Linked DNA regions of Idiomarina loihiensis L2TR. The protein of the gene in region 2 interacts with the protein of the main gene of each other region in a pairwise test. Links are inferred from orthologs where the notes say so. Each region holds a gene or a part of one and is shown on either strand. Other genes may lie near its edges.

Region 1 (8,397 bases), 110 kb from region 2 along the record:
AGAACAAAATAAGTACCAGCGAGAAACCAATAGCGGCTCCCAAGCCATAAACAATGGACTGCACAAAGTTGTGTTGCTCGTTGACGTTAAGCAAAGCCACACCTAATACAGCACAGTTGGTGGTAATAAGTGGCAGGAAAATACCCAGTAACCGATACAGCGTAGGACTGGTTTTGTGTACCACCATTTCTGTAAATTGTACGACCACAGCAATAACCAGAATAAAACTGAGCGTTTGCAGCGACATTAAGTCGAGCGGCTCAAGTAGGTATTGGTTAACCAGGTAGCTACAGACCGAGGCCAGGGTCAGCACAAAGGTGGTCGCTGCTGACATGCCTATTGCCGTGTCCAGCTTGCCGGAAACGCCCATAAAGGGGCATAAACCCAGAAACTTCACCAGTACAAAGTTATTAACCAGCACGGTGCCTATCAGTAGCAGTAAGTAATCGGTCATTTACCTTTCCGGATACTGTGTTTAACAAAGACCGCATATTATCGGTGTTTTGGCCGCCATAAACAACAGACAGAGGGCATGTGTTTTGGAGAAAATTTGTGCATTGTCATACTTTCTTCACGAAACTGCTCATTTAGTGTCATAAAGGCTAGGCAAGGTAGCTACAACTGAAGCCAAAATGGGTTTTAAACCACATGGTACTAATCAGTTATTTACAACGTTTTGATCGCTATTGCTATTGTTTATTTTCTGGTTTGCGGGCTAAGGATTTGCCCGGACAGATTGCACTGCTGACGTCGCGCAGTGGTGACGGTTACGGTTACCTGGTTATTGCATTAATGGCCTGGCTTCTGGACGAATCCGGCGACGACTATTTTGCCCACCTGTTACTTGCCTTTGCTTTTGAGCTACCGGTTTACTGGATAATGAAAAACAGTTTTCGGCGCCAGCGACCCAGTGAGTTAAATTTATCCTTTGCCGCTTTGGTTGTCGCCAGTGATAAATTCAGTTTTCCCTCTGGCCATACCGCAGCTGCGGTTCTGTTTTCTACAGTAACCTATCAGTACTACCCAAATCTTGGCTTAGTCTGTTTTGGCTGGGCTGCCGCCATTGGTGCCTCCCGAGTTGTGGTTGGTGTCCATTACCCCAGCGATATTGTTGCCGGCGCTTCGCTGGCTATTGTCGTATCGGAGTTCGTTATATGAAAATTCTTTATGGTATACAGGGCACGGGTAATGGTCACCTGAGTCGCTGTCACACCATGGCAAAGTCTCTTGCAAAATATAATGTTGATATTGATTACCTGATATCGGGGCGTGATGTTGCCGGCTTATTCGATATGGACGTTTTCGGCGATTATCAGTGGCAGCAGGGTTTGTCTTTTGTCACTGAAAAAGGGCGGTTACGAAGACGTAAGACGTTGCTGAACAACGACTGGAGTCAGTTTTGGCAGGATGTAAAAAAGTTACCGGTAAAAAATTACGATTTAGTGATCACAGATTATGAACCCGTAACCGCCTGGGCGGCTAAGAAAGCCGGAGTACGCTGTATTGGCTTGGGTCGTCAGTATGCGTTTCAAGAGCCTGAATTGTTCCGGCGTTTGTCCTGGTGGCAGAAAAAGCTGATATCTTCATTTGCGCCCTGTTCAGAGCCTGTCGGTATGCACTGGCTTTCAACCGGTAATGCGATTCCCCCTGTGGTCAGGCATGAAGAAAATAACTGTGGTGGCTTAATGCAACGTGTGGTTGTGTATTTACCCTTTGAAGACCCACGGCATGTGATTGAACAATTGCAGCCTTTAGATAATTACGAGTTTTCTTTTTTTCATCCTTTGGCAAAGCGCGAATCTTTAGGTCATATTGAGTGTTACCCTCCCTCGAGAGCGGAGTTTGCCGCTCACTTCAATAAGGCGTCGGCTATTTTGTCTAATGCGGGGTTTGAAACCAGTTGCGAGGCTCTGAGTCAGGGCAAAGCGCTTGCAGTAAAACCTTTGACCGGTCAGTTTGAGCAAAAATGGAATGCGCAGATACTGCAGGAGCAGGGGTTGGCGCATGTCCTTAAGCGAATCGACAGTGTGTCAATTGATAGCTGGTTAACCCAACGTAATCCGCAACGGTTATATTGGCCTAGTGTTGCAGATGAATTAGCTCAGTGGATATCTAAAGGCGCTGAGCAGCCGGTTACTGAACTGAGTGCAGGGCTGTGGTCCAGAAACGAAAAAACCGCCGTATAGGCGGTTCTCTCTAAATGTGGCTCCCCAGGTTGGATTCGAACCAACGACACATGGATTAACAGTCCACCGCTCTAACCAACTGAGCTACTGGGGAATTGAACAGGTTGGATGTTGCTTGGCTCCCCAGGTTGGATTCGAACCAACGACACATGGATTAACAGTCCACCGCTCTAACCAACTGAGCTACTGGGGAACAACATTCAACGGCTGCGAATATTAAAGCTCATACGCAGGGGTGTCAACTATTCTGCGAAGGTTTTTAAAGGAAAACGGTTCGGTTGTCGAAAAAGTCGACAAAATAGCTTTTTTAATCATATTAGCGCTAAAACATACGCCAATCGCTGTCGATGACAATGTCAAGTAACTGTAAAATATTCATCTATAACATAAGTGCTATGTTTATCGCTGATCTCATTATCCACAGATATCTGAATGTCGCAGTAGATAACGGCTACATGATCTTATCCACGGAATCTGTGGATAACCTTGTGTTTAACTCTGTTAAGTCGTAAGACTCATGCGGGTTTGAAGGCATTTTTAGGTCTGGTTAAAAAATAACGCAGTGATTTAATTTCTATAAAATACAATGGGTTATGTTATTTTGATGAATAAACACTCATGTTGGTGATTACGTCACCAACCAATGCCTGAAGAATCAGCAACTTGTGTATTTCTTAGTGAATTTGACTAAAAAACGCGCCAAAAAATCTTTCTAAAAATAAGTTGATCGGGCTTGACATTGCTTAAATTGATCGGGATCTGATTGACTTTATCTGAGGTCAACTTTTAGTAATTTGTAATAAAACTATCAAAATAGAAAAGGGCAATATTGGCGTGATTTGAGCTGGAATGACTGTTCAATTAATAGGGTTTTGGTGCTCATTCAGGAAAATGGCGCCAAAACCTTTATTTTATAAACTTTCTGAGAAGTCTTTAATTCTCTTAACCGCTTCTTTTAATACATCCATGCTGGTCGCAAAGGACAGGCGGCAATAACCATCGGTACCGAAAGCTGAGCCCGGCACTAGGGCCACGTTTGCTTCGGTAAGTAGTTTTTCGCAAAGTTCAACGTCACTGCTGACCTTAGCTTTAGCCATTAGTTCGTCAACCTGTGCGAACGCGTAGAAGGTACCGTCACCGGGCACACAGTTAACGCCGTCGATACTATTTAAGGCATCTACCAGGTAGTCGTGACGCTCTTTAAATGCACTTACCATTGTGTCAATGCAGCTCTGGTCACCATTTAATGCCGCCGCCGCTGCATACTGACTGATGCTGGTTGGATTTGAAGTACTTTGTGACTGCATTTTTTTCATGGCTGCAATAATAGGTTTAGGTCCGGCAGCATAACCGATACGCCAGCCTGTCATTGCATAAGCTTTGGATACTCCGGTCAGGATAACGGTGCGATCTTTAAGATCCGGAGCCACCATAGGGAAGTTAGCAAAAGCCGAATCACTCCAGAGGATATGTTCATACATATCATCAGTGGCGATAAGTACCTTTGGATAGTCACGCAATACTTCAGCCAAAGCTTTTAGTTCGTCTGCTGTGTATGCCGTTCCCGCCGGGTTAGACGGGCTATTAATGAACATTAACCGGGTTTTATCGGTCAAGGCTTCGCGCAGTTGTTCTGGTGTGATCTTAAAACGCTGATCAATACCGGCTTTAACAATAACGGGCTCTGCGCCAACTAGTTTGGTCATATCCGGATAAGAAACCCAATAAGGTGCGGGGATAATGACTTCATCACCCGGGTTTAACCAGGCACTGAGCAAATTAAAAATACTGTGTTTGCCGCCGGCAGAGACAATAATTTCTTTGCGCTCGTAGCTCAGGTTATTGTCGCGCTGCAGCTTTTTAATGACTGCATCTTTTAGCTCGTCGATGCCATCAACTGCAGTATATTTTGTTTTACCATCGCGAATCGCCTGAATAGCCGCTTCTTTGATAAAATCTGGTGTATCAAAATCTGGCTCGCCGACGCCCAGACCAATAACATCTTTGCCTTGTTGGCGTAATTCATTGGCTTTTTGAGTAACCGCCAGAGTCGGCGATGGTTGAATCGCATTGATACGATCAGAGAGTTGATAATCCACGTTCAGATCCTGTTTTTCGCAAGGGTTGAAATGCCCATTACTATACGGATCGCAGTGGCTAAAGTCTATTCTCCGTAGCCACAAAGCACAGTCTCATGTACACTATTCGGCTATCGAACTGAGGAGGGATTGAATGGCAGCTGCCGACGCATCAAGAAGTCTTATCAGCGCGCCGGTAGGACAAAAACTCTGGGAAATGACCTGGCCGGTTATTTTCGGTGTGGCTACTCTCATTAGCTTCAATGTTGTCGATACCTTCTTTATCAGTATGCTCGGAACAGACCCTCTTGCGGCTGTCAGCTTTACCTTTCCCGTTACTTTCACCGTTATAAGCCTGGCCATAGGTTTAGGCATAGGCACTTCTGCCGTCATTGCCCGTAAATACGGCTCCGACAGGCCGGAAGAGGCTCATTTTGACGGTTTTTCTGCGCTTTCAGTATCCGCCATACTAGTTGCTGCATTGGCGCTTATTGGCTACCTGCTGATGGATCCGGTTTTCAGTTTATTGCAGGCACAGGAACGGCTAATGCCATTGATACGGGAGTATATGACGCTCTGGTATCTGGGCTGCGTGATGTTGGTTACGCCTATGGTTGGGAATGCGGTTCTGCGAGCCGCCGGTGACACACGAACACCATCGCTTATTATGGCTTCCGGTGGGTTGGCGAACGCCATTTTCGATCCAATTTTAATTTTTGGGCTAGGGCCTATTCCTGCCATGGGCATTGAAGGTGCTGCTCTTGCTAGTGTTATTTCCTGGTTTAGTGGTGTCTTTTTAGTGTTTTGGTTGCTGCGCAGAAACAAGCTGGTTTCTTCTAAACCGCCGGCCGGACGACCTTTTTTTCAGGCATGGGTTAAGTCAGCCCGCGGTATTTTAAAAATAGGTATGCCGGCAGCCAGCGCCAATATGCTGACGCCATTAGCTATGTCAGTGATGACTGCTATTGTCGCATCTTATGGAGCTCCAGCCGTGGCAGCGTTCGGTGTCGGGTCCCGACTGGAGTCACTGGCCAGCGTCATTATACTGGCGTTGTCTATGTCGTTGCCGCCATTAATTAGCCAGAACTACGGCGCGGATCGTATTGATCGGGTGAAAGAAGCCTATCGAACCGCGTTAAAAGCCGTGCTGGCCATTCAGGCGATCATTTATTTACTGATGCTGGTAACCGCACACTGGATAGCTCAGGTATTTGCCGAAGAGCAGGCGGTTGCCGACATTGTTAAGCTCTTTATTTATATTATGCCGTTGGGTTACGGGTTGCAGGGCATTATTATACTGACCAATTCCAGCTTTAATGCTGTGCACCGGCCAATGAACGCGTTGTGGTTAAGTATCATTCGGTTATTTGTTTTATTCGTACCGCTCTCTTATTTGGGGAGTGTACTCGCTGACTTAACCGGTTTATTCATTGGCGGGGTGGTCGCTAATCTGTTTACTGCTGTTATTGCGTATTGGTGGTTTTCACGCGAGTTGAGGAGAGAACGTGGCTAAGAAATTTGAACTGGTTTCTAAATACAAGCCGGCGGGTGACCAGCCCAAAGCCATTGAGTCGCTGCTCGATAATCTGGACGCCGGTCTGGCGCATCAGGTGCTGTTGGGGGTAACTGGTTCAGGTAAAACCTTTACTATGGCGAATGTCATTGAACGTTCGCAGCGTCCTACCTTGATACTGGCACACAATAAAACCCTGGCAGCGCAGCTTTATGGTGAGATGAAAGAGTATTTCCCCAATAACGCGGTGGAATACTTTGTCTCTTACTATGACTACTATCAGCCTGAAGCTTATGTGCCGACAACCGATACTTTCATTGAGAAAGACGCCTCAATTAACGACCACATAGAGCAAATGCGCTTGTCAGCTACCAAAGCTCTGATGGAACGCCGTGATGTGGTTCTGGTTGCGTCGGTATCAGCCATCTACGGTCTGGGTGATCCCGAGTCTTACATGAAAATGATGTTGCATTTGCGTCGTGGCGACATTATCGATCAGCGCGACGTTCTGCGGCGTTTGGCTCAGTTGCAGTATAAGCGAAACGACGCAGCCTTCGAGCGCGGTACTTACCGGGTTCGTGGCGATGTGATAGATATCTTTCCGGCGGAGTCGGAAGAAATAGCGGTGCGTCTGGAGCTGTTTGACAGCGAAGTTGATCGGATTAGCTTTTTTGAACCTTTAACCGGACAGATTACGGAAAAAGACGTTGCGCGCGCCACTATTTATCCGAAAACGCATTATGTAACACCGCGGGAAGTGCTGGTTAAAGCCATTGAAAAGATAAAAGATGAACTGAAAGATCGTCGCGATATTCTGCTTAAGCAAAATAAACTCATAGAAGAGCAGCGGATTAATCAGCGTACGCAGTTTGATATTGAAATGATGCTGGAGCTTGGCTATTGCTCGGGCATTGAAAACTACTCACGCTATTTATCCGGTCGTGCGCCGGGCGAGCCGCCACCAACCTTAATGGACTACTTACCGGATAACGCACTGCTTATCATTGATGAGTCACACGTTACTGTGTCGCAGATTGGCGCTATGTATAAAGGCGACCGCTCGCGTAAAGAAAATCTGGTGGAATACGGTTTCCGTTTACCGTCAGCACTGGATAACCGGCCGCTTAAATTTGATGAGTTTGAGGCTATAGCGCCACAAACCCTGTATGTGTCAGCGACACCGGGCAAGTATGAATTAGAGCGCAGTGGTAATGAAGTGGTTGAGCAGGTTGTCAGGCCGACAGGATTGATTGATCCGCAGATAGAAGTGCGTCCGGTTGCCACCCAGGTGGATGATTTAATGTCTGAAATACGCTTGCGGACAGAGGTCGGCGAGCGGGTGCTGGCGACAACTTTGACCAAAAAGATGTCGGAAGATTTAGCCGACTATCTGGATGAACACGGCATAAAGGTGCGTTATCTGCATTCAGACATTGATACCGTTGAACGTATGGAGATTATCCGCGATTTGCGTCTGGGTAAGTTTGATGTGCTGGTCGGTATTAACTTGCTGCGGGAAGGTCTGGATATGCCGGAAGTGTCGCTGGTCGCGATATTAGATGCGGATAAAGAAGGCTTTCTGCGCTCCGATCGTTCGTTAATTCAGACGATTGGTCGTGCGGCACGTAACGTTAACGGCCGCGCCATTTTATACGCCGACCGTATTACCGGCTCTATGCAACGCGCTATGGATGAAACAGACCGTCGCCGCGAGAAGCAAATTGCTTACAACAAAGAGCACGGTATTACCCCGCAGGGACTGAATAAAGACATTACCGACGTGATGGACTTGGGGCAGGGGTCAGCTAAAGCTCGTAAGAGTAAAGCTGAAAAAGCGCTGGCAGAAGTGGCCTCCGGGTATGATGCCCGCACGGTAGTGGTTAAAGACGCGAAAGCGGTGATGAAAGAAATCGACGCTAAAGAGAAAGAGATGTACAAAGCGGCGCAGAACCTTGAGTTTGAACAAGCAGGTAAACTGCGCGATGAAGTCGCTGAACTGCGCGAACAACTTAAACGAGCGGTTTAAAGATAAATACCCTGCAGCGAACAGGGTTATCGCTTTTATCAATTGGCTGTAACAATCTTAATCGGCAACAATCAATAAAAGTCGACGCGGGAGATTGTTATGAAAGACGCAGTAAAGACAGTATCATTTGGTATCATGCATTTTACCATCGCCTTTGGCGTAGTCTGGTTAATGACAGGCGATGTCGTGCTTGGTGGTGCTATTGCTCTGATTGAACCTTTAGTGAATACAGTAGGTTATTATTTCCATGAAAAAATCTGGCAGCGAGGCGACAAGCGCCGGGCAGCGATTGGTAGAGAGAGCACGATACCTGGATAAAGAGGGCCGGGCGAGTATACCGCTCTCGCTCCTGCTGGTGCTTTTATTTGAAATGCGTGGCTATGTCGCCGCCATTATATCTCTGACTTTTTCTGAAGACCGAACTCGATTACTGAAGCTTTTCTACACCAGTTCAGAGCAGTTCGGGCTGATGTTACTGATTGGTCTGCCTGCTTTAATTGTTTTGCTGGCAACCACCTTTGTCGGTGAAGACAAAGCTAACTGGGCAAATAGATTAATGCGTTTTGCTCAACCTCTGTTATTACTCTCTTTAAT
Region 2 (4,015 bases):
AGTACCGCAACAAACCGGCAAAAGCCTTCAAATATAAAGACCGGGGTTCACTCGTCTCACTGAGTCGTTTTTCGGCGGTGGGTAATTTAATGCAAAGTAAAAGTCTGTCAATGTCGCTTGAAGGCACTTTAGCGCGTTGGGCGTACGCCAGTTTATATCGTATGCACCAGAGAGCCTTACACGGCTGGTGGAAGATGTTTTTGTTGTTAATGGTGGACAAACTTAACCATGTTGTAAAACCGCGACTGAAGTTACACTGACGATATACTTCAGAGGCTGCTTAAGGCACAATAACGACCCTAAAATGATAATGAAAAAAGCCAGACTGTATCCGTAAAATGACTGCACCAAATTTTGTTCACTTAAGAGTTCATAGCGACTTTTCCATGATAGATGGGCTGGCGAAAGTTGGTCCAATTTGTGAGGCTGTTGCTGAAGCGGGTATGCCTGCTTTAGCCATTACCGACCAAATGAACTTTTGTGGTCTGGTTCGCTACTATGGAAAAGCGCACCAATTGGGCTTAAAGCCTTTAATAGGGTGCGATTTCTGGGTGCAGGCTGACTATCCTGAATCTGAAATTTTCCGCCTGACCGCACTGGCAATGGATAATGAAGGTTATCAGCAGATAACTCAGCTTATTTCAAAAGCTTATTTGCGCGGTAATATTAAAGGCAAGCCGGTTATCGATAAAGACTGGCTGAAGGAGCATAACGAGGGCATTATTTTGTTGTCCGGAAGCCGTCAGGGTGATGTAGGACAGGCTCTAATTAAAGGCCATGACAGCCAGCTGGATGCTGCCCTCGATTTCTACCAGCAATATTTTCCTGACCGCTATTATCTTGAGCTTGTGCGCACCGGCCGGCCTCAGGAAGAAAACTATTTACATAAAGCGGTGGCTTTAGCCGGGGAAACAGGCCTACCCGTTGTCGCTACTAATGAAGTGGTTTTCCTGAAAGAAGAAGACTTTGATGCTCACGAAATTCGTGTGGCTATTCACGACGGGTACCAGTTGGAAGATAAACGTCGGCCGAAAAAATATTCACCACAACAATATTTGCGCTCCAGCGAAGAAATGAGTGAGTTGTTTTCTGACATTCCTGAAGCAATAGAAAATACTGTTGAAATAGCCAAGCGCTGTAATGTCACTGTGCGTTTGGGCGAATACTTCCTGCCTAAGTTTCCCACTGGCGACCTGACGACTGAAGAGTTCTTAATTAAGGTTTCGGAAGAAGGGCTGGAAGAACGTTTAGAGTTTTTGTTTCCTGACGCGGAAGAGCGAGAGCAGAAACGACCAGAATACGACGAACGACTTAAGCGCGAGCTTGGTGTTATAAACGATATGGGCTTCCCCGGGTATTTCCTTATCGTTATGGAGTTCATTCAGTGGAGTAAAGATAACGGCATACCCGTAGGCCCGGGGCGCGGTTCAGGTGCAGGCTCTCTGGTGGCTTATGCACTTAAAATAACAGATTTGGATCCGCTTGAATTTGACTTACTTTTTGAGCGATTCCTTAACCCTGAACGGGTTTCTATGCCAGATTTCGATGTCGACTTCTGTATGGATCGTCGGGATGAAGTTATCGATCACGTTGCTGACCTGTATGGTCGTGAAGCGGTTTCGCAAATTATTACCTTCGGTACTATGGCGGCTAAGGCTGCGATACGCGATGTCGGACGGGTACTGGCTCATCCCTATGGTTTTGTCGACCGAATTTCCAAGTTAATACCGGGCGATCCGGGCATGACTCTGGCCAAAGCCTTTGAAATTGAGCCCCAGCTTGGCGCCGCGTACGACCAGGATGAAGAAGTTAAGGCCATTATTGATATGGCTCGTATTCTTGAAGGCGTGACTCGTAATGCTGGTAAACACGCTGGTGGCGTGGTTATTTCTCCAACCAAAATAACCGACTTCTCGCCACTGTATTGCGATGATGAAGGTAACAACCCGGTCACTCAGTTTGATAAAGACGATGTTGAGTCGGCAGGTCTGGTTAAGTTCGACTTTTTGGGTTTGAGAACGCTGACCATTATTCAGTGGGCGGTTGATATGGTGAACCGCCGGCATGCTAAGAGCGGTAAAGATCCTATTGATATTACGTCGATTGATTTAACTGATCCGGCGTGTTTTAAACTGTTGAAAAAAGCCGAAACAACGGCGGTGTTTCAGTTAGAGTCGCGTGGCATGAAAGAGCTTATTAAAAAGCTTTTGCCAGACTCTTTCGAAGACATTATCGCCCTGGTGGCGCTATTCCGGCCGGGGCCACTGCAGTCTGGCATGGTTGATAACTTTATTGACCGGAAGCACGGCAGGGAAGAAATTTCGTACCCCGATGCTGAGTATCAGCATGAGAGTTTGCAGCCCATACTAGAGCCGACTTACGGTGTCATCCTCTACCAGGAACAGGTCATGCAAATTGCCCAGGTTCTGGCTGGCTACACTTTGGGTGGCGCAGATTTGTTACGCCGTGCAATGGGTAAGAAAAAGCCCGAGGAAATGGCTAAGCAACGAGAAATTTTTGCTAAGGGTGCGGCGCAAAATAATATTGACCCTGAACTGGCGACGAAAATCTTCGACTTGGTAGAGAAATTTGCCGGTTATGGCTTTAACAAGTCGCACTCGGCTGCCTACGCTTTAGTTTCATACCAGACTTTATGGATGAAAACCCACTTCCCGGCAGAGTTTATGGCTGCGGTGATGTCCGCCGATATGGATAATACCGACAAAATTGTCACTTTGGCGGACGAATGTGAACGCATGGGACTGGACTTGCTGCCTCCGGACGTAAACAAAGGCGAATATAAGTTTACCGTCGATGAACAGCAACGAGTGGTGTACGGTATAGGCGCAATAAAAGGTGTGGGTGAAGCGCCAATTGAGTCTATTATTAAAGCCCGGCAAGAAGGCGGGCCGTTCCGGGATTTATTCGACTTCTGTTGCCGGGTTGATCTGAAGCGAATGAATAAGCGCATTCTGCAGCGCTTAATTCGTGCTGGCGCAATGGACAACTTAGGACCTCACCGTGCTTCATTAATGGCGACGCTGGAAAAAGCCATTCGTCAGGCCGAACAGCATTTGAATGCGGAAAAAATTGGTCAGTCGGATATGTTTGGGGTACTTACCACCGAACCTGAAGCGGTTGAACAGGAGTTTGTCAGCGTACGTAAATGGTCGGAAGCGGTCTGGTTGGAAGGAGAGCGCGATACCCTCGGTCTTTATTTGACTGGTCACCCCATTAACCGTTTTCGTGCAGAGCTCAAACATTACATTAATAGTACATTGTCCAATGTTACTCCTACCCGTAAAGATGAGAGTATTGCTATTGCCGGGCTGGTGATTGATGTGAGAGTACTGACCAATAAAAGAGGTCAGCGTTTTGCTATAGTGACTTTAGATGACAAAACAGCGCGCATGGATGTACGCTTATTTAGTAACGAATACGAAAGTTATCAGGAATTGCTCGAAAAAGACCGAATTTTGTGGATAAAAGGTGAGGTCAGATTTGATAACTTCAGTAATAGCAATACAATGACTGCCAGAGAAGTGATGGCAATTGAGCAGGCTCGGGAAACTTATCTCCGGCATTTAGCAATTACAGTAACGGATGAGCAGCTTGCTAAAGGTCTTGCCGGAAAACTGGAAAAGCTATTACAGCCCTTTGCTGAAGGGACTTGTCCGATAAAAATGCGGTATCAGTCGGAACGCGTTGAAGCCACGTTAAATGTTGGCGCACAATGGTATGTGAATCCGTCTGATGAATTAATATACGAATTACAGAATTTGCTGGGAACTCAGCAAGTTTCACTTGAATTTTAAAGGAAATGACAGCGAATGAGCCTTAATTTTCTGGATTTTGAACAACCTATTGCGGAACTTGAAGCGCAAATCGAAGAACTGAAGTCTGTTGGCAACCGCGGGCAACTGGATCTTAACTTAGAAGAGGAAGTGCAGCGACTGACCACCAAGAGTCAGGAACTGACAGAGAAAATCTTTTCTGATTTAGGTGCGTGGCAGGT

The links.
Region 1: the proteins of dnaE (region 2) and IL_RS09190 interact in binary tests that used the Escherichia coli proteins (3 or more experiments, as listed by UniProt). The link is inferred for Idiomarina loihiensis L2TR from one-to-one orthologs.

What each region holds. Positions count from the first base shown.
Region 1 is NC_006512.1:1,921,998-1,930,394, reverse strand. What follows is about bases 2,192-5,036. They hold IL_RS09190 (pyridoxal phosphate-dependent aminotransferase), read right to left. Parts: upstream 4,286-5,036; coding sequence 3,098-4,285; downstream 2,192-3,097. Other genes in these bases: IL_RS09185 (MATE family efflux transporter), read left to right, coding at 4,419-5,036. Outside these bases: electron transport complex subunit RsxA, read right to left, coding at 1-454; IL_RS09210 (phosphatase PAP2 family protein), read left to right, coding at 649-1,158; IL_RS09205 (glycosyltransferase family protein), read left to right, coding at 1,155-2,186; more of IL_RS09185, read left to right, coding at 5,037-5,777; excinuclease ABC subunit UvrB, read left to right, coding at 5,770-7,803; IL_RS09175 (DUF2061 domain-containing protein), read left to right, coding at 7,903-8,121; IL_RS09170 (DUF2919 family protein), read left to right, coding at 8,051-8,397. UniProt on the Escherichia coli protein: Shows aminotransferase activity with methionine and histidine as substrates, and to a lesser extent also with phenylalanine.
Region 2 is NC_006512.1:1,812,467-1,816,481, reverse strand. It holds dnaE (DNA polymerase III subunit alpha), read left to right. Parts: upstream 1-338; coding sequence 339-3,815; downstream 3,816-4,015. Other genes in the region: accA (acetyl-CoA carboxylase carboxyl transferase subunit alpha), read left to right, coding at 3,831-4,015; IL_RS08635 (NAD(P)/FAD-dependent oxidoreductase), read left to right, coding at 1-260. UniProt on the Escherichia coli protein: DNA polymerase III is a complex, multichain enzyme responsible for most of the replicative synthesis in bacteria. This DNA polymerase also exhibits 3' to 5' exonuclease activity. The alpha chain is the DNA polymerase catalytic subunit.